Regions from separate parts of the Glutamicibacter sp. AOP12-B1-11 genome, predicted to be linked through region 1. Evidence: predicted binding sites of a transcription regulator. Region 1 holds the regulator's gene; each other region holds the start of a gene.

Region 1 (6,918 bases):
GCTGTTCACCTCCAAGCGTTCGGCCGAGGAAGCAGCGGCGATCCTGCGCGAGAAGCTCGACGTGAAAATCCTCTGCCAGGGCGACGCGAGCATGAAGTCGCTGGTCGCGGACTTCTCCGCGGAGCGCGACACCTGCCTGTTCGGCACCATGACCCTCTGGCAGGGCGTGGACGTGCCCGGGGATTCCTGCCGCCTGGTGATCATCGACAAGATCCCTTTCCCGCGCCCCGACGACCCGATCTCCAAGGCCCGCACCGAGGACGTGGCCAAGCACGGCGGCAACGGCTTCATGCAGGTCTCCGCGACCCACGCGGCCATCCGCCTGGCCCAGGGCGCCGGCCGGCTGATCCGTTCGGTGCAGGACAAGGGGGTGGTCGCGGTCCTCGACTCGCGCATGGCCACCGCCCGCTACGGCTCCTTCCTGAAAAGCTCGCTGCCGCCGATGTGGCCGACCACCGACAAGAAGGTCATCACCGGCGTGCTGCAGCGCCTGCAACCGGAAAAGTAGCCGGCGCCAAACCGGACACGCCCGCTTATCCACACCCTGCGCCCGATCCGCCGGCCCCCGCCCGCGGACCGGGCAAGGTGGTGGGTATGGAAGAACTCAGCAGCAACCAGGCGGCCCTCGGGGCGATGGCCCAGGCCATCACCGCCCTCGATGCCGCCTGCGCGCAACTCTCTTCCCAGGAACTGCCCGCCGGCCAGGCCGCCTACTTCGCCTGGCTGGCCGAACGCACCGCGCAGACCCTGTCCCGCCTGCAGATCCACGCGGCCGACGCGGTTCAGCGCAGCGGCAGCCACCAGCTGGATACCGAATCCCTCGATGCCATCGCCGACGCCGGCGCCGCACCCACGGACGAGCAGCTCGCCGCGCTGCACGGCACCTGCACGCTGGGCCGCAGCAGCTTCAAGGACGCCGCGGACCTGCACTCCGGCTGGCTGGGCATCGCCCACGGCGCGGCTCTCTCCCGGCTCGCGGCCGCCGGCTCGCTGATCGCCAAGGTCACCGAGGCGGGGGAGCGGACCACCCCCGATTGCCCGCAGCTTGCCGCCCACTTCGCGAACCGCAACGTAGATCCGCGCCCGGCGATCGGCGCCGCCCGGGCCATCCGCAACGCCGAAGCGGACCTGCCCGGCCCGCAGGCCCGCGCCCAGCTCGAAGCGCAGGCGGTTAAGCTCATCGCCCAGGAACCGGCCAGCGCTGCGAAGCACCTGTCCGGCCTCATCACCGAGCAGCTCCAGGCCCAGCGCCCGCCCGAGGCGCTGTTCGCCGAGGCAGGACTCTTCCCTCGTGGCACAAAAGGCGGACTGGTCATCTACCAGCTCAAGGTCTTCCCGCACGATGCCGAACTCATCGAGTCGCTCCGCGCCAAGATCGACAACCCCAACACCATCGCCGGCAACCGCGAGCAGCTCAACGAGCTCGTCCACGCCAGCTATCCCAACCACGCCGAGCCCGCCGCATCGGACGAGCCCGCCCCATCGGACGAGCCCGCCCCATCGGACGAGCCCGCCCCATCGGACGAGCCCGCCCCGTCGGACGAGCCCGCCGCATCGGTCGAGCCCGGAACCCCGGTTGCGCCAATGCCACCCACCCCCAAGGAATGGGACGATGCGCCGAGCATGCCCGGTTGGGCCCGCACCCCGGCTGCCGAAGCGACGGAAGCCGAACCACCGAAACCACCCAGCAACCTCGCCCCGCCGCCCGAGCAGCCCTTCGAAGATCTGAGCCCGGCCCTGCGCCACCTGACCGGATTGCTCGCGGTGCTGCGTGCCAATCGCGTTGGCGGCAAAAATCCGGGCGCCGGGCTGATCGCCCCGCAGGTGATCGTGCACCTGAACTACGAGAAAATGCTCGCTGGCGCCGCCAGCTTCGCCAGCACCGAAAATGGCCTGCCGCTGACCGCGGCGTCGGCCCGAACGCTCATGTGCAATGCCGGAATCTACCCGGCGGTGCTGGACGGCAAAGGCCAACCGCTGGATATCGGCCGATCCAAACGGCTCTTTCCGCCGCATATGAAACGCGCCCTGGCCGCCCGCGACCGCGGTTGCCTCTACCCGGGCTGCCGGATGCCGGCCAGCCGCTGCGAGGCGGACCACGTCGATCCATGGGAGGAGGGCGGACAGACCCGCGTGGATCGTGGCGTTCTGCTCTGTCCCATGCATCACCACGCGCGCCATGCCGGGCTTTTCAGCCTCGTGGTGGCCGAGGGCAAACCTCCGGCGGTGCTGCTGCCCAAATTCTTGGACCCCGATCAACAACCGCGACGCAACACCTACTGGTTCTCGGCCGCCGAAGTGCTCGCGGCCTGATCCCGCCCGCTCGATGTGCTCGATGCCGGCGGGCGAAGCGGCTACGCTGGTGCACACAACCGGAGAATTAAGCAGTGGGAGCCGACTCGTGAATGAAGCGCAGCATCAGCCAGGCAACCACGACCCCGAGCACTGGGAGGCCCTGGCCGCGGTGGCAGGCGAGGACCTGCACGCCAGATTCGGCCATCGGCTCATGGGCCTGCCCGGCACCTGGATCGGCTCGCTGCATGCGACGCCTACCGCGCCAGCGCCTGGCAAACGCCCGCGCCCCTGGTCCGAATGGCACTACTGGTGGCAGGCGCACTATCTCGACGCGATCCTCGACGCGGCTTTCCGCGAGCTGCACTCCGGTCACCGGTGCGCGGCCCAGAGGCACTGGCGGCGGGCCAACCAGCTGCTGCGCGGCATCCTGCTGCGCAATTTCGGCCGCTTCCCGAATTACTTCTACGACGACATGGCCTGGTTGCTGCTTGCCAGCCAACGGCTCAATGGGCTGAGCCAGCAGCTCACCGCCCGCCCGGCGCTGCTCGCCACCCTAGCCATGCGTGCACTGGCTCGACAGCTGGTGCGCGGCCAAGACGAGAAGCTCGGCGGCGGGCTCTACTGGTCGCGCAAACGCGACTTCAAGAACACGCCCACCAACGCCCCGGCGGCCCTGTATTTCGCACGCATCGCGGACTTGAGCACCGCCACCGGGCTGCTGGACTGGCTGCGTCGCGAGCTCTACAGCACATCCTCCGGGCTCTACCTCGACGGCATCCGCCTGACCGCCGGCGGCCCGCGCACCGAGGAAGCGATCTACACCTACAATCAGGGCACCGTGCTCGGCGCATTGCTGGCCACCGGGACCGCTGAGCATCTGGCACAAGCAGTCTCGCTGATTCAGGCGATCAACGACCAGCTCGCCACTGCGGCACAGGGCCTGCGCCTGGAATCCGGCGGCGACGGCAATCTGTTCACTGGAATCCTCTGCCGCTACCTGGCGCTCGCCGCGAACGACGCACGCCTGCCCGCTGAGACCCGCCGCACCGCCGCGCGATTGGTCCGCGACACGGCGAGCCAGATCGCGGACCGGGTCGAGACGCAGCTTTCGGCGGCCACCCAACGCTGGACGATCCTCCAGGCGGCCGGGCGCGTGAGCCTGCCGCCGAGCCACCTCAGCGCAAAATAAAAGCCATCCGGTCTCACCGACAAGGGGTGAGGCCGAATGGCTCGTTGGAATAAACTTGCCTGCTACAGCGAGCGCATCACCGACACGACGCGTCCCATCACCGTGGCCGCGTCGCCGAGAATCGGCTCATAACGCGAATTCTGTGGCAACAACCAGGTGTGGCCGTCACGCTGACGGAAGGTCTTCACCGTGGCTTCCTCGTCAAGCAATGCGGCCACAATATCGCCGTTCTCCGCGGTCTGCTGGCGACGGACGACCACCCAGTCGCCATCGCAAATAGCCGCATCCACCATCGAATCGCCCGATACCTTGAGCATGAACAGCTCGCCGTGGCCAACCAGCTGGCGGGGTAGGGAAAAGACGTCTTCGACGGTTTGCTCCGCCAAAATTGGTCCACCGGCGGCGATGCGTCCGACCAAGGGAACCATTGTGGTGTCTGCCGAGGAGCTCAGCTCAATGACCTTCGTGTCCTCAGCGGGTTCCGGCGCGCTCAGCGGCTCGCTGCTTCCCTCGCCGTCCTCTGCAAGCTGCAGCGGAAGCAGAATCTCCATCGCTCGTGGACGCCGCGGGTCGCGACGAATGTACCCAAGCTTTTCGAGCTGACCGAGTTGGTGAGTCACGCTCGAAAGGCTTTTGAGCCCGACCGAGTCGCCAATCTCACGCATCGACGGCGGGTAGCCATTCTTGCCGATCGCACGCTGGATGGTTTCGAGGATCTTTTTCTGACGTATCGTCAGCGAACGGGCGTTCGACCGGGGAGTGCGCTGTGATGCTGACATGTATTTTTGCCTTCCCTTGCATTCGGTCCTCAGTTCGAAGCTACAAACTGTCGGTGCCCAATGTTGTGATGTATTCATTGATCGACTACTTCGAAATCTTAGTTGATCGCAGGGCTTCTTTCAAAGATTTGTTCGAAAACATCTGGACAAGTTCGATCTGGCTCTGTTAGAAAAGATGTACTAGTATCGAACAGGTGTTCGAAGGTTGTATTCGAATATTGGTTCGCATCACCCGTAATCGTTGAGGAGAAAAAGTCGTGGCAACTCTGGCACTTCACCCACAGCAGAGCAAGACACCAATGAGGATCCGCATCAATCGTCGCGGTTGGGCAGTACTGGTAGGCATACCGGTCTTCCTGCTCACGATCGCCGCGGCGTTCATGGTCACCATGTTCACCAGCAGCGCCCAAGCGTCCACGGACCTTCCCACCGGCCCGGCGACGGTGGAGGTCACCGTGATTCCCGGTGACACCCTATGGGGGCTGGCCAGCGAGTACGCCGTGGGCTACGAAGTCAACGCGGCGATGAGCCACATTGAGGAATTGAACTCCATCGATGCCGGTGTGTTGTACGCCGGGGACACTTTGGATATCCCGGTACTCTCGAACTAGGTGCCAGCTCACTATTGTTACCTGTTCTTGTCGTGGATTCACCGGCGAGAGTGCCTCAGCATTAGAATTAATGCGTGAATGACCGTAGTGAACTTCTGAGTCAGCTGCCCTTGCGTGAGAATCTCCGCGGGCTATCCCCATATGGAGCGCCACAAATTGACGTCCCCATTCAGCTGAACGTCAACGAGAACACCCATCCATTGCCAGCGACCGTTATCGATGCCATCGCTCAGGAAGTAGCCAAAGCGGCTGCCAGCCTAAATCGTTACCCGGATCGTGAATTTACCGAATTGCGCGAGCTGCTCGCCGACTACCTTGGTCACGGGCTGACCTCCGACAACATCTGGGCCGCAAACGGCTCCAACGAAATTCTCCAGCAGATCCTGCAGGCCTTCGGCGGCCCGGGGCGCAGCCTGCTTAGTTTCGTCCCCACCTACTCGATGTACCCGCTGCTCGCCAGTGGCACCGATACCGAATTCATTGCCGGAAACCGCGCCGAAGATTTCACCCTCTCGGCCGAATCCGCCTCCGCGCAGGTGCGCGAACACCGCCCAAACGTGGTATTCCTGTGCTCCCCGAATAACCCGACCGGAACCGCACTGGGCTTAGACGTCATCGAAGCGGTCTATGAGGCCGCCAGCGAAACGGGCGCCATGGTGATCGTGGATGAAGCCTACGCAGAATTCTCGCTGGCAGGTACTCGATCGGCGCTTACCCTGCTCGAAGGGCGCCAGCGCTTGATCGTCTCGCGCACGATGTCCAAGGCTTTCGGCCTGGCCGGAGCCCGCGTGGGCTATCTCGCGGCGGCCCCCGAGGTGACCGACGCGATTCGCCTGGTGCGTCTGCCTTACCACCTCTCCGCGGTCACCCAGGCAACCGCCATCGCGGCGCTGAAGAACATCGAGCTGCTGCTCGCGCAGGTTGAAGACATCAAGACCCAGCGCGACCGCATCGTGTCCACGCTGATCGATCTCGGCTTGAAGCCATCTGTCTCGGATTCGAACTTCGTTTTCTTCGGCGGACTGGAAGATCCGCACGCCATCTGGCAGGGCCTGTTGGATGCCGGCATCATTGTCCGCGACAATGGAATCAAGGGAACGCTGCGCGTCACCGCCGGCACCGAAGCCGAAACCACCGCCTTCCTGGAGCACCTGGCCTTGTTGCTGGGTGCACAGAAGTAGAATTCACACACAAGCGAAGGAAGACATGTCTGCCGAATTGATTGGCGCTCGTCGCGCCCGGATGGAACGCGAGACCAGCGAATCATCAGTTTTCGTCGAGTTGGACCTGGACGGAACCGGGGTCTCGGAGATCAGCACGAGCGTGCCGTTCTATGACCACATGCTCACCGCCCTGTCCAAGCATTCGCTCATCGACCTGACCGTGCGCGCCACCGGTGACACCCACATCGACGTGCACCACACGGTCGAAGACGTGGCCATCACCATCGGCGAGGTGCTGCGCGTGGCCCTGGGCACCAAGGCGGGCATACGCCGCTTTGGCACCTCCTACGCACCGCTGGACGAGGCGCTGTCCCGTTCGGTCGTTGACGTCTCCGGGCGCCCGTACCTGGTGCACGGCGGGGAACCCGCAGGCCAGGAATACCACCTGATCGGCGGGCACTTCACCGGTTCGATGACGCGGCACGTATTCGAGGCCATCACCTTCCACGCGCAGATCTGCGCGCATATCGAGGTGCTCTCCGGGCGCGATCCGCACCACATCGTCGAGGCCCAATTCAAATCCTTCGCTCGCGCGCTGCGTGAAGCGGTCGAGCCGGACGCCCGCATGGGCGACAAGATCCCATCCACGAAGGGTGCCCTCTAAGTGGCGAAAAAAACTGTCGTCGTCCTCGATTACGGATCCGGCAACGTCCGCTCGGCCGTGCGCGCGCTGGAAGCCGCCGGCGCCGAGGTGGAGCTGACCGCGGATCCAAAAGCGATCTTGGCCGCCGATGGCCTCGTCGTTCCCGGCGTGGGAGCCTACGCCTCGGTGATGGAGCAGCTGACCAAGGTCGGCGCGCTGCGTTGGATCGGCCGCCGCA
Region 2 (6,918 bases), on a different contig from region 1:
GCACGACGAGCTGAATTGGGGCTGAAAGCCGGACCAGTTCCGCGGTGACCGAATCAACCAAGAACGGCATATCGTCGGTGACGATATGTACCACCGAAACACCATTGTTGCGGGTAATAGATACATTGGCCGTATCAACGTCGCGGCCATATCCGATTTCCAAGTGTGCGGCTACTCGCGCCTCGAGCTCGTCGGGCGTAAACGCCGCGACATCTTCTCTAGCGATTTGGCCATAGTACTCGCTCACCAACTGCGAGGTGAGTGTCGCATCCATAAATGATTCTGACATGCTGGATTCCGACGAGTTCAAGTGAACGCCTCCAAGAACGAAGTTCTAATTAATCCGCGTCTTTGCGGATCTCCGATAGAAACCACACTACCGTGTTTTCGAGTACCAAAGTTCAAGGTTTCAGCCGATTCGACGACTCAGTCGCTTCCGTCTCTTTTCCGTGGATTTAATGCCCAGCAAACCCCGTATTTCAGTACGCAATGTACTCTTAGGGGCGATTTCAGCCAAGGGCGATCCGGCTAGTAGCGCCGCATTGCAGCTCACCACGTCTTGGGGCAGGTATCCAGCGATGCAATGATTGGGCCCGAACCGATCCCAGGTTTCCAGGAGACGCCGTTTGGGGCTATGCCCGGTATTCGCAGCACCGAGTTTATTGAAAACAATCTGCAGACTCACTCCGGGGACTTGATCTTCCAATTCATCGATCGCTCGAAGGGCGCGCGGGATCCCTACGCTATCTGCGGCGACAACCATAAATACTTCATCCGAACAGCGAAGCATCTCCACGGTGACCGCGTTGCGCTGAGGCGCTTGGGTGTCAAAGCTCAGTTGTTCGTCCATTTCCACCTGCGATGCGACATCAAGCACCACCAAATCATTGTGTTCACGCAAGACACTTGTCGCACGACGTAGCGCAGACGCTCTCACCTCCGGCCACCTGCTTGACCGCGGCAGACCGGTGGCTACTTTGAGTATCGCAGTACCAACTTCGACGCTCAAGCAAGTTGCATCCAACCTTGCAGGTTCGCGTGATCCCGAGTCAATCACACGACAAAGCTGCGCGATAGATGCGGATTCATCGAGCAGACCCAGCTGTATGGAAATGGACGCGGCAAAAGTATCGGCGTCCAGTATCACCACCGTTTTTCCTGAGAGCGCGGCTTCCACAGCGTAGTTCAGCGCCACCGTGCTTCGGCCCGGTGCACCCGCCGCGCCCCAAAAGCAGACAATTTTTCCGGTCGACAATGTCGCTTGCGCGGAGGTCTCGGTGACCTGTGCTTCGTCTAGCTCATCGGGATGCGTCAATTCACGAAGCGCCTGCACCACGAGTAGTTCTAGCTCCAGCATTGGAACGCTCTCAATTACTTCGAGCATTCCTTGGGTGGTGCCACCGTTTCGAGGTTTTTCGTCCAGCAGTACCAGCACCGTTTGTTGCGAAGTCACCGCGTCGATCTGTTCCAGTGGCGGCAGCAGCTCCCAACCGGACACCAACAGCACGTCTGTTGCGCCCACCGCACAGGCCGCAACGGCCTCCGCAATATCTTCACATACGCGAGTGACCATCAACTCGCCGCGATACCCTTCGATTTGGCGGACAACGTGTTCACCATTTCCCAAGACCACCACCGAGATACTCATTGCTGGGTACCGGCTGGATTGTAGATCACGATAATTCTCGATTCGTTAGCCAAGGCTTGAAGCAATGGCTCGAGATGGTCGGGTTCGACGAGCAGCTCCAGATTGGTACCGTTTTGATTCACGAGTCCCCCTGCGCGGGCAACCCGTGCAGAGACTTCCACCATGCTTGCCAACTGTTCTGGAACTCCGTACGCCGAACCGCCCTTTTCACGTTGGGCAATCCATACATCGACGAAACTACCCGGGGTAATCGCCGGCGTAAGATCCGCTGGCAGATCAATATTGATTGGCCGGCGGGAACCCAATTCGTTGTGCGTAATGGAGTCGTTCGGGATGAACTCACCGGCTCCAATGAAGGTATTGGCGCGGGCGTTGGTAATGAGCTCCGGATTCGCTTCGAGGTATTGAACACCGGATTCCCCGAGTTTCACATTCTCAGTTCGAAGATTTTGCGTCGAGAGTTCTTCTCCCAGAGTGATGTTTGCTCCGGCTACATAAACCTCTGTGGTGTGGTTCAGTTCGCGCACGAGATAAACCGTGCCAACCACTGAAGCCACGACCAGGACCGCGCCCAGGGCCAACCTCGGGTCCTTCCACGTCGGTCGCTTTACTCGCGGTGCACTAGCAGAACGGGTCGTGCCGGTGTTCTGTTCGCCGCTCATGCTCTGTCCTTTGCCCGCGCTAGCTACTTGTTTCGAGAGCCTACGACAAGTTTCCGTTGGTGTGAAGACCTATTCCGGGGCCTGTGGATTATTAGACATCGACGACTTGAACCCAGCCGACCGTATCTAGCGGCAGGAGCTGATAGCCGGTGATACTGCGATCACGCGCGTAATCGTCTCTGGGATGAAGCGCAATGATGAGAAAGTCTTTACCTACCTGCGACAAGGTTCCTTCGGCTACTGGCTTGCCGTTGATGTCATATGCCAAGGTTCGTTGGCGATCACGCAGCACGCCGCGAACCACAGTGGAGAACTTTACTGGCGACAAGCGCCCTGTGAGGTTAGAACCGATCTGATTCATTTCCAGTGAACGCAGCGCCAAATTCTTCACCAGCCAACGCTTTCCTTCATTTTCAAGGCAGAAATATTCTCTACCGATGGGGCCAAGCCTTGCGTTTATTTCGTATTCGCCGGCCAGCTTCAGGGTAATTGCCGATCCTTGAAGCCGAAGCAAGCGCTCATGCATTTGCTCTGTAGCTCGTTCGATACGAATACTTTCCGCTACCTCTTCGCGGAACTGTGCCGCCTGTTGGGCCTCGGCCTGCGCCTCAAGATCTTCAAAAAGGGAATCCCATCGCATGCGCCCACTGTACGAGAGAAGAGTTTTTCGGGAAACCCTCTTCCATAAAATCAATTAAAGTGTCATCATCTATATCTAACTACAGCAAACTGCATCAAATTACATAAAAAGAGGCGAGATGGATGTTCCGCTTAAGGAAGACTTTCATGGTCGGTCTGCTGACTGGTGCAACGTTGGTCATCCTGTTGGCCTTGGCCGAATGGGCCGTACGTTCACGGCCCCACTTCGATCCAGCTGGCGACATGTCGCAGAACTTGCTGGTGTTATTTCTGCTTGGCACCGGAGTCCTCTTTGGTGCGTACCTGATTTTTTATGCTCTCCTGCGCGCGGCAATTAACGCGGCACGCCACGGGCATGGCGGCTTCTTGGAATTGTTGATCCGGTTGGCCCCAAGCTTGGCTCACCGTGCAGTGGGCCCGATCTTAGGAACAACGTTGGCACTGTCCGGAACCGGCATTGCCAACGGCGCGACGACTCCTCACCCGGATATCTCGCACCACCAAACCGGGGAGCTGGCATCTTTGCCACACAGCCCAGAAACTGCCTCAGCACAGCCAAATACCGAAATCCCAACACCGGGCTGGTTTCCTGGCTCACTGAGCATTCCTATGAACCGACTTCTGGGATCCGGGAATGACCGAAAAAGTGCCTCTGCGCAACCGGATCATGTAGTCGTCGCATCTGGGCAAACCTTATGGAGCATCGCCAACGACTTGCTCAACAGACACGGATCGCCTGCCGAGATTGCCGAGCTTTGGCCGCAAATATATGAGTTGAACCGCCAGGTGATCGGGGAGGACCCAAATCTGCTGCGGCTTGGTATCGAACTGCAGTTGCCCAAAACCGACTAGGGAGGAAAACACCGTGAGCATCGAGTCAGAGCTGCTTGCCAACCGGACAAGAAATAGCAGGGCAGGCAGCTGCCCAAACACACCGATACGCTTCACCGCAGAACATCGCCAGCCCAACGCCAACAGATCGCCACAGCAAATTTCGTTGGCCATGGATCGCATATTTCATCGACCGGCGATTGCACCATCCGAGCGCAAGACCGTCGTCGAACTCTCTCATGCGGTGTCCCGAGCGGTCTTCGAGATCATCGCTGGATATCGTTCGGTGAGCCAATTGGCTTTTGTCATGGACCCCGAATGCGTAAAAAAGCTTCGTTCGCAGGCAATTCTGCAAACCGGTGGCTACACCGTCCAGCCGATGCCGGGCACCAGCCACGGCGAGGTACGTTCGCTGCATTTGTGGCCTACGATATCCGGTGCCTACGAATGCTCGGTCATCGTGGCCTTTAAACACCGCGTCCGCGCCGTAGCTCTCAGAATTGAGCCATGGCACGGACGATGGCAAATCACCAGTGTGGAAATGCTTTAGCGGCGCTTACTTTTCTTGTTCTTTTTGGCCGGGTTCGAAGCTTGCTTGGCCTGGGTACTGGCTTCGCCGTCCTCGTCAGGCCCGGTGAACTGCAAGTTCTTCGGAACGGCCGGTTCGCCCACTGCACCGGAGGATTCCTGACTCGTTTCCGATCCGGCTGGCACGTCGAGGTTGAAGAGTGTTCCGATGCTTTCTTCACGGATGGATTCCATCATGGTCTGGAACATGGTGTATCCCTCGCGCTGGTATTCAACCAACGGATCGCGCTGAGCCATGGCACGCAGACCGATGCCTTCCTTGAGATAGTCCATCTCGTACAGGTGCTCTTGCCACTTGCGACCGATCGTGGAAAGCACGACGCGGCGTTCGAGATCTCGCAAGACCTCGGAGCCGATGGCCTTTTCGCGCAGTTCATACTGGTACTTAGCGTCCGAGAGGATCTCGGTTTCAAGGAACTGTGGAGTTAGATGCCCAACGCCGTGCACCTCCTCGACCACTTCATCGACAGTGAGGCCGATCGGGTAAAGCTGCTTGAGGTTTGTCCACAGCTGCTTCAGGTCCCAATCATCCGGGTTGCCAACCAGAGTGACCTCGTTGACCATGGATTTCACGACGTCTTCGAGGAAGTGGCTGACCTTCTCGTCGATATTCTCGCCTTCTAGGATCGCGCGACGGTCGGCGTAGATTGCTTCACGCTGACGGTTCATCACGTCATCGTATTTCAGCACGTTCTTACGCTGTTCGGCGTTTACTCCCTCGACCTGCGCCTGCGCGGACTCGATGGCCTTGGAGACCATTTTAGATTCCAGGGCCACCTCGTCTGGCATCGACGGATTATTCATGATGCGTTCAGCCATGCCGGAGTTGAACCGCCGCATCAGGTCATCGGTCATCGAGAGGTAGAAACGGGACTCACCCGGGTCACCCTGACGACCCGCACGACCACGCAGCTGGTTGTCGATACGCCGCGATTCGTGGCGCTCGGTGCCAAGCACGTACAGCCCACCGAGCGCAGTGACCTCATCGGCTTCGCTAGCCACGGTGGCCTTGGCTTTCGCAAAGACCTCGTCCCAGACCTTGTTGTACTCCTCCGGATGGTTCTCCGGATCCAATCCTCGGCGTTCCATTTCGGCGACGGCCAGGAACTCGGCGTTGCCGCCGAGCATGATATCGGTACCACGGCCGGCCATGTTGGTGGAGACGGTGACGCCATTTTTACGACCCGCCATGGCAACGACTGCAGCTTCGCGTGCGTGCTGTTTAGCGTTCAGCACCTCGTGGCGAATGCCACCCTTGGAGAGCAGCCGCGACAGATATTCGCTTTTTTCAACGCTGGTGGTACCCACCAGGATGGGCTGTCCGGTTCCGTGACGTTCGGCGATGTCTTCGACGACCGCATTGAATTTGGAAACTTCATTCTTGTAGATCAGGTCGGCCTGATCGTTTCGAATGGCCGGGCGGTTTGTTGGAATCTCGACGACACCGAGCTTGTAGGTACCCATGAATTCGGCGGCTTCAGTCTGCGCGGTACCGGTCATGCCCGAGATCTTGTCGTACATGCGGAAGTAGTTCTGCAAGGTGATGGTCGCCAAGGTCTGATTCTCAGCCTTAATGCTGACACCTTCCTTGGCTTCGATGGCCTGATGCATGCCTTCGGAATAACGGCGCCCCTCAAGGGCACGTCCGGTGTGCTCATCGACGATCATGACTTCGTCCTTGACAACGACGTAGTCCTTGTCTTTTTTGAACAGTTCCTTGGCTTTAATAGCGTTGTTCAGGAAACCGATCAGCGGGGTGTTATTCGATTCGTACAGGTTGTCGATGCCAAGATAGTCTTCGACCTTCTCGATACCGTCTTCCAGCACACCGATGGTGCGCTTCTTTTCGTCGACTTCATAGTCATCCTCACGGTCGAGGCGTTTGACGATCTTGGCGAATTCGGTGTACCAACGGTTCACGTCGCCTGATGCTTGGCCCGAAATGATCAATGGCGTACGTGCCTCGTCGATCAGAATCGAGTCGACCTCATCGACGATTACAAAGTTGTGTCCGCGCTGGACAAGTTCGGTCTTATTCCATGCCATGTTGTCGCGCAGGTAATCGAACCCGAATTCATTGTTCGTTCCGTAGGTAATGTCGTTCTCGTATTGTTTACGCCGCGCGGCTGGATCCATATTGGACAAGATGCAACCACAGCTCAATCCGAGGAATCGGAAAACACGACCCATAAGATCCGACTGATACTGCGCGAGGAAGTCGTTGGTGGTCACCACGTGCACGCCCTTACCGGACAGGGCATTCAGATAAGCCGGCGCAGTCGCAACCAGGGTCTTACCTTCACCGGTGCGCATTTCTGCGATATTACCCAGGTGCAGTGCAGCGCCACCCATGAGCTGCACGTCGAAGTGGCGCATACCCAGAACTCGGTCTGAGGCCTCGCGAACGGCCGCGAAAGCTTCCGGAAGCAATGCTTCAAGAGTTTCGCCTTCTGCTAAACGAGCACGGAACTTATCGGTCTCGGCTTTAAGCTCCTCGTCCGACATGTCGCGAAATTCGTCTTCCAACGTATTGATCGTGTCGGCGTAAGC
Region 3 (6,918 bases), on a different contig from region 1:
GGCACCCGGAACCAAGCTTCCCTCGGTGCGGGCGCTCGCCGGTGACCTGGATCTTGCGGTGAACACGGTGGCTAAGGTCTATAAGGAGCTGGAAGCTCAGGGCGCGGTCGTGACCCGCGGGCGGCACGGAACCATCGTGCAAGCGGCCGAGGATCGTGCCCAGCAAGAAGTCAGCGATGCCGCAGCCGATCTGGCACGCGTTGCCCAGACCTGGTCGGTGGACGAAGAAACCGCGGTCAGATACCTGCGCGCCGCTTTCAGCTCGCTGCCCCGTTAATTAGTGGCCTTCGGGCCATGGGGCACCGGGCTGTGCGAGGCGAGCTAACCCGAAACGCGATTTGAGTGTCCCTAGAGGTTGGTTCATGCAAGTTGGGCCCAAACCGCACTGCACCAGAACCATCGGCAGATTCTGCGCCACGCTCAGATAACTCGGGCAAATCCTGTCAGTTGGCGGTTCGGAGCAGTGAAGCCGACTTCTTCCAGAGTTGTTCTGCGAACTTCGGGTTGTGCATTTCGGCACTTACCCTTGTCGCTATCCTGCGGGATTCATAGTAGGAACCCGGCAGGAAAGTCGTTCCAGGAGTCCCTTCCGCGAGCCAAACAAGCTGATCTGACCCTTTTTCGGGAGTGACCGTAAATAGTCGTTTGAGTGGCCCGTGGTAAATGCGCCGCATGAAATGCGTAGTTTCGCTGGCAAAGCTGCTGGCGACGATACCCGGATGGAAAGCAACGGCAGTGACGCCTCGTGGTCCGAACCGGTGCTGCAATTCCTGAGTGAAGAGGATGTTAGCGAGTTTCGCGTTGCCATAGGCTTTCTGCGGGGCGTAGCCCACGGTATTCTGCAGGTCTTCGATATCCATCCGCCCGAAGATCCGAGCGGCCGCACTGGCTGTCTGGATAATCGTTGCCTTGCCGGCAAACAGCGCTGGCATGAGCAAGCTGGTGAGCAGGAACGGAGCAAGGTGGTTGACCTGGAAAGTGGTTTCATGCCCATCAACGGTTTGGGTTCGCTTACCCATGATCCCGCCTGCGTTATTCGCGAGCACGTTGATTTCCGGGTATGCCTTCAGCAGATCATCTGCCAGCTTTCTGACTTGGTTCAGCTCCGCGAAATCCGCGACATAGTAAGGCACAGACAGCTCTGCGGCGATGCTTTTGGTTTTGCCCTCCGAGCGCCCGACGATGACGACGCGATGGCCACGGCCAACCAGCGTGCGCGCGGCGGCCGCACCGATGCCGTCGCTGCCGCCGGTGATGATAATGGTTTTGCTCATGGTGGATACATTTCCTCAATGCCGGCGCGGGAGCTCAGCCTCCCATTATCCGAGCGAACTGGCAAGTCATCCCAGCGGACGCCGGTGGCCGTATTTAGTTGAAGGCCAAGGGTTCCGTGGCCGGGCTGGAGCGCTTCGCCGGGAGGTGCCGGCCACATGGCTCGTCGGGGCAGTTTTGTGGGGACATGCCAAGAGGATGAACGCTGCCGACGCTGGTGCCTAATCGTCTGGTTTCTCCTGCTCGATCCGTTTGAGGCCCCAAACGGCCGCCGACCAGCAAATCTTCAGGCAAGGAAATGCCCGGGATATCGCCCTGCGCGAAAGTAACGCGCATTTGTGCCAAGCACCACGTTTATTCGAAGTAGTTTTCGATTAGTATTACTTCGTGGCTATTACTGCAGAAAGCAAAAAACTGGATTTGTCCCGTCTGATCGTCAAGGGTGCGCGCGAGCACAACCTGAAGAACGTAGACGTGGATCTTCCGCGCGACGCGATGATCGTCTTTACCGGCTTGTCCGGCTCCGGCAAGTCATCGCTGGCCTTCGACACGATTTTCGCCGAGGGGCAGCGCCGCTATGTCGAATCCCTGTCCGCCTATGCGCGCATGTTCCTGGGCCAGGTCGACAAGCCGGATGTGGACTTCATCGAAGGGCTTTCCCCGGCCGTGTCGATCGACCAGAAGTCCACGAGCCGCAACCCGCGGTCCACCGTGGGCACCATCACCGAGGTGTATGACTACATGCGCCTGCTCTGGGCCCGCGTAGGACGCCCGCACTGCCCCGAATGCGGGGAACCCATTTCGAAGCAGTCGCCGCAGCAGATCGTCGACCAGCTGCTGGAGATGCCGGAGAAGACCCGCTTCCAGGTGCTGGCCCCGGTGGTGCGCGCCCGCAAGGGCGAGTTCGTTGACCTGTTCGCCGAACTCTCCTCCAAGGGATTCTCCCGTGCCCGGGTCGACGGCAAGACCATTCAGCTGACCGAGCCGCCCAAGCTGGCCAAGCAGGTCAAGCACACCATCGAGGTGGTCGTTGACCGCCTCGCCATTAACGACACGGTGCACCAGCGGCTGACCGACTCGGTGGAAACCGCACTGAACCTGGCCGAGGGCCGCGTGCTGGTGGACTTCGTGGATCTGGAAGAGGACGACCCGAAGCGCGTCCGCGCGTTCTCCGAGAACCTCGCCTGCCCGAACGAGCACCCGCTGGCCATCGATGAGATCGAACCCCGGACCTTCTCCTTCAATAACCCCTTCGGCGCCTGTTCGGCCTGCAGCGGCATCGGCACCAAGCTCGAAGTCGATGAGCACCTGATCGTCCCGGATGCCGAGGTCAAACTGGCCGACGGGGCCATCGCGCCGTGGTCCTTGGGCAAGGCGACCACCGAATACTGGAACCGGTTGATCGAGGGGCTCGGCAAGGAGCTGGGCTTCAGCATGGACACCGCCTGGAAGGACCTGCCGGCACCGGCGCGCCAGGCGATCCTGAACGGCAAAGACCACAAGGTCGTCGTGCAGTACAAGAACCGTTTCGGCCGGGAGCGCAAGTACTCCACCGGGTTCGAAGGCGTCATCTCCTATGTGCACCGCAAGCATGAGGAAACCGAATCGGATCACGCACGCGATCGCTACGAGCAGTACATGCGCCAGATTCCGTGCCCTACCTGCGGCGGCGCACGCCTGAACCCGGCCTCGCTGTCGGTGCTGATCGGCGGCAAGTCGATCGCCGCGGTGGCGGCCATGGATCTGCGCGCGGCGGCCGAATTCCTCACCACCTTGGAGCTCAGCGACCGCGAGGCGCAGATCGCCACCCAGGTGCTGAAGGAAATTGGCGCGCGCATGAAGTTCCTGCTGGACGTGGGCCTGGAATACCTGACCCTGGAACGCGCCGCGGGCACCCTGTCCGGTGGCGAGGCGCAGCGCATCCGCCTGGCCACGCAGATCGGCTCCGGGCTGGTCGGAGTGCTCTACGTGCTGGACGAGCCCTCCATCGGCCTGCATCAGCGCGACAACCGCCGGCTGATCGAAACCCTGCTGCATCTGCGTTCGCTGGGCAATACGCTGATCGTCGTCGAACACGATGAGGACACCATCGCCGAGGCGGATTGGATTGTGGACATCGGTCCGGGCGCAGGGGAGCACGGCGGTGAGGTGGTCCATTCCGGCTCGCTGGAGGGGCTGAAGGAGAACACCCGCTCGCTGACCGGAGACTACCTCTCCGGGCGCAAGCAGATCGAGCTGCCGAAAAAGCGCCGCAAGGCCGACAAGAAGCGCATGCTCAAGCTGGTGGGCGCGAAGGAAAACAACCTGCGGGACGTCACCGTGGAGTTCCCGCTGGGCGTGCTGACCGCCATTACCGGTGTCTCAGGTTCGGGCAAGTCGACGCTGGTCAACGACATCCTGTACAAGGTGCTGGCCAATAAGCTCAACGGCGCCAAGCAGGTTCCCGGCCGCCACACCCGGGTGCTGGGCCTCGAGCACCTGGACAAGGTCGTGCACGTGGACCAGTCGCCGATCGGGCGGACCCCGCGGTCGAACCCGGCCACCTACACCGGAGTTTTCGACAATATCCGCAAGCTCTTTGCGGAGACCAATGAGGCGAAGCTGCGCGGCTACCAGCCGGGCCGCTTCTCATTCAACGTCAAGGGCGGGCGCTGCGAGTCCTGCTCGGGTGACGGCACGCTGAAGATCGAAATGAACTTCCTGCCGGACGTATATGTGCCGTGCGAGGTCTGCCAGGGCGCGCGCTACAACCGCGAAACCCTGCAGGTGCTCTACAAGGGCAAGAACATCTCGGACGTGCTGAATATGCCGATCTCCGAGGGCGCCGAGTTCTTCGCCGCGTTCACCCCGATCGCCCGCCACCTGAGGACCCTGGTCGATGTGGGACTGGGCTATGTGCGCCTGGGGCAGCCGGCCACCACGCTTTCCGGCGGCGAGGCGCAGCGTGTGAAGCTCGCCGCGGAATTGCAGAAGCGTTCAAACGGCCGCTCCATCTACGTGCTCGACGAACCGACCACCGGTCTGCACTTCGAAGACATCCGCAAGCTGCTGCTGGTTCTGCAAGGACTGGTGGACAAGGGAAACACCGTGTTGACCATCGAGCACAACTTGGACGTCATCAAGTCGGCCGACTGGGTGATCGATCTGGGGCCGGAAGGCGGCTCGGGCGGCGGAACGATTTTGGCCACCGGAAGCCCGGAATCCGTGGCGAAGGTCGACGAATCGCACACCGGAAAGTACCTGGCCGAAATTCTCTAGAACCTCAAATCCCGAGCGAGGCGGACCCGCTGAATATGCGTTTTCAGTTATGGATTCCTAACGTGAGTCCGCTTCATGGGATGATGTCTAAGTGAATATGTCGGTAACAAGCGTGCTCTTTGATCTGGACGGGACTCTCGTGGACCCCGCAGGTTCCATTACTTCCGGAATTCGTCATGCCCTCGTGGCGCATGATGTCACCGATCCCGGAGAGGAAGCCGTCGAGGCGTTGGTGGGTCCACCGCTGCAAATCGGTCTGCGCACCCTGGACGGTGTCACCGACGAGAATATCGATCAGATCATCGCCGCATACCGTGCCAGGTACGCGGCGGTGGGCATGGCCGCCTCGCGGGTTTACCCGGGACTGCGCGAACTGTTGGCTGCGCTCCGCGCGGCCGGAATCTACGTGGCAGTGACGACGGCCAAGCCGGAGCCCATTGCACGGGACCTGATCGCCAAGCAGGGGCTGGATTCCGCGCTGGACGCCATCTTCGGCAACGCCTCGGAGCACGGATCCTTGGGTTCGAGCAAGACGCATATCGTCCGGGCCGCGCTCCAGGCGGGCGAGCTGGATCCGGCACGCACCGTGGTCGTCGGCGATCGCTACTACGACCTGGATGCGGCGCGTGAAAACTCGGTGGCATCGATTGGTGTCAGCTGGGGTTTTGCGCTTCCCAACGAGTTGGACGCGGCAGACCACCTGGCCGATAGCGTGCCTGAGCTCGCCGTCCTATTGCTGGGTGAAGAACGTGCTGCGGCGCTCAACGGACAGCCGATGCAGGAGGGCCTGAACTAATGAGCCTCTACACCATGACCCGCTCCTCGATCCGCGGCATGCTGCACACCCTGTGCCGTCCGGAGATTACCGGGGTCCACAACGTTCCCAAGGAAGGCGGCTTCATCGTCGCCTCCAACCACTTGTCGTTCCTCGACTCGATTATCGTGCAGGCGTTGACCCCACGCGATGTCGCGTTCTTCGCCAAGGCCGAATACTTCACCACCCCCGGCCTCAAAGGCAAAGCCATGAAGACCTTTTTCGAATCCGTAGGGTCCATCCCGGTGCAGCGCGGTGAGCAGGCGGCCTCCGTGGCGGCCCTGGACTCGCTGGTGGAGATCATCGAAAACGGAAGCGGCATCGGAATCTACCCGGAGGGCACCCGGTCACGCGACGGCAAGCTCTACCGTGGCCGGACCGGAGTGGGCTGGCTGGCCCTGACCACGGGTGTCCCGGTGATCCCGGTGGGACTGATCGGCACCGAGAAGCTGCAGCCGGCCGACACCAAGGGCATTCGCCCGACGAAGTTCTCCATTCACTACGGGGAGCCGCTGTACTTTGACCAGCTGGGCCGCAAGCATCCGCTGCCCGAACGCCGCCGCGCGACGGACCGGATCGTTGACGCGATCGCCGAGCTGAGCGGTCAGGAACGTGTGGACTCGTACAACCAGTTGCCACCGGACGCGAAGTAGCCATGGCAGATCCAGCCAGCTACCGTCCGAAATCATCGGATATCCCCACTAAACCGGGTGTCTACCGCTTCCGCGACGAGCACGGCCGGGTCATCTATGTGGGCAAGGCCCGTGTCCTGCGCAATCGTTTGGCCTCATATTTCATCAACCCGGAACGCCTGACCGCTAAAACCCGCACGATGGTGTTCACCGCGGCCAGCGTCGAATGGACAACCGTCGGATCCGAGCTGGAGGCGCTTCAGCTCGAGTACACCTGGATCAAGGAATACACCCCGAGATTCAATATTGTCTTCCGCGACGATAAGACCTATCCGTACCTGGCCATCACGATGGACGAACAATTCCCGCGCGCCCTGGTCATGCGCGGGGACAAGCGCAAGGGCGTGAAGTATTTCGGCCCGTTTTATCCGGCCAAGGCGATCCGCGAAACTCTCGATACGCTTTTGCGCGTCTTCCCGGTACGCACCTGTGCGCCAGGGGTCTTCAAGCGTGCCGAAGCCTCGGGCCGCCCGTGCTTGCTGGGGTATATCGATAAATGCTCCGCGCCTTGCGTCGGTCGGATCTCTCCAGAAGACCACCGAGCCCTGGCCGATGACCTGTGTACCTTCATGGGTGGCGAAGCAGGGAAGTTCACCCGCGAGCTGACCGCGCAGATGCAGGCTGCCGTCGCCAATCTTGAATACGAACAAGCAGCCCGCTACCGTGACGACATCGCCGCCCTGAACAGGGTTTTCGAGCGCAATGCGGTGGTGCTTGCCGAGAGCACCGAAGCGGATATCTTCGGCATTCATGCCGATGAGCTTGAAGCCGCGGTGCAGGTCTTCCACGTGCGCGACGGCCGTATCCGCTCGCAACGCGGATGGGTGGTCGAAAAGGTCGCCGACCTGACGGACGCTGAATTCGTCGAGCAGCTGCTCACCC

The links. The regulator LexA, encoded in region 1, represses DNA repair genes until DNA is damaged. The targets are predictions, from matches to a motif close to TCGAACANNTGTTCGA.
Region 2: the regulator LexA is predicted to act here: its motif matches at 2,966-2,981, upstream of ACT3UQ_RS10295 (LysM peptidoglycan-binding domain-containing protein).
Region 3: the regulator LexA is predicted to act here: its motif matches at 1,631-1,646, upstream of uvrA (excinuclease ABC subunit UvrA).

What each region holds. Positions count from the first base shown of each region.
Region 1 is NZ_JBQSYL010000012.1:90,662-97,579, reverse strand. It holds gene ACT3UQ_RS09245 (ATP-dependent DNA helicase) at 1-508, shown strand, start outside; gene ACT3UQ_RS09240 (DUF222 domain-containing protein) at 595-2,313, shown strand; gene ACT3UQ_RS09235 (glycoside hydrolase family 76 protein) at 2,402-3,484, shown strand; gene lexA (transcriptional repressor LexA) at 3,547-4,263, opposite strand; gene ACT3UQ_RS09225 (LysM peptidoglycan-binding domain-containing protein) at 4,521-4,874, shown strand; gene ACT3UQ_RS09220 (histidinol-phosphate transaminase) at 4,949-6,055, shown strand; gene hisB (imidazoleglycerol-phosphate dehydratase HisB) at 6,081-6,701, shown strand; gene hisH (imidazole glycerol phosphate synthase subunit HisH) at 6,702-6,918, shown strand, end outside.
Region 2 is NZ_JBQSYL010000014.1:87,522-94,439, forward strand. It holds gene ACT3UQ_RS10275 (NAD-glutamate dehydrogenase) at 1-289, opposite strand, end outside; gene ACT3UQ_RS10280 (AAA family ATPase) at 410-1,648, opposite strand; gene ACT3UQ_RS10285 (hypothetical protein) at 1,645-2,310, opposite strand; gene ACT3UQ_RS10290 (hypothetical protein) at 2,402-2,950, opposite strand; gene ACT3UQ_RS10295 (LysM peptidoglycan-binding domain-containing protein) at 3,142-3,801, shown strand; gene ACT3UQ_RS10300 (Rv3235 family protein) at 3,953-4,330, shown strand; gene secA (preprotein translocase subunit SecA) at 4,327-6,918, opposite strand, start outside.
Region 3 is NZ_JBQSYL010000004.1:92,598-99,515, forward strand. It holds gene ACT3UQ_RS03515 (GntR family transcriptional regulator) at 1-277, shown strand, start outside; gene ACT3UQ_RS03520 (SDR family NAD(P)-dependent oxidoreductase) at 444-1,274, opposite strand; gene uvrA (excinuclease ABC subunit UvrA) at 1,660-4,530, shown strand; gene ACT3UQ_RS03530 (HAD hydrolase-like protein) at 4,628-5,326, shown strand; gene ACT3UQ_RS03535 (lysophospholipid acyltransferase family protein) at 5,326-5,997, shown strand; gene uvrC (excinuclease ABC subunit UvrC) at 6,000-6,918, shown strand, end outside.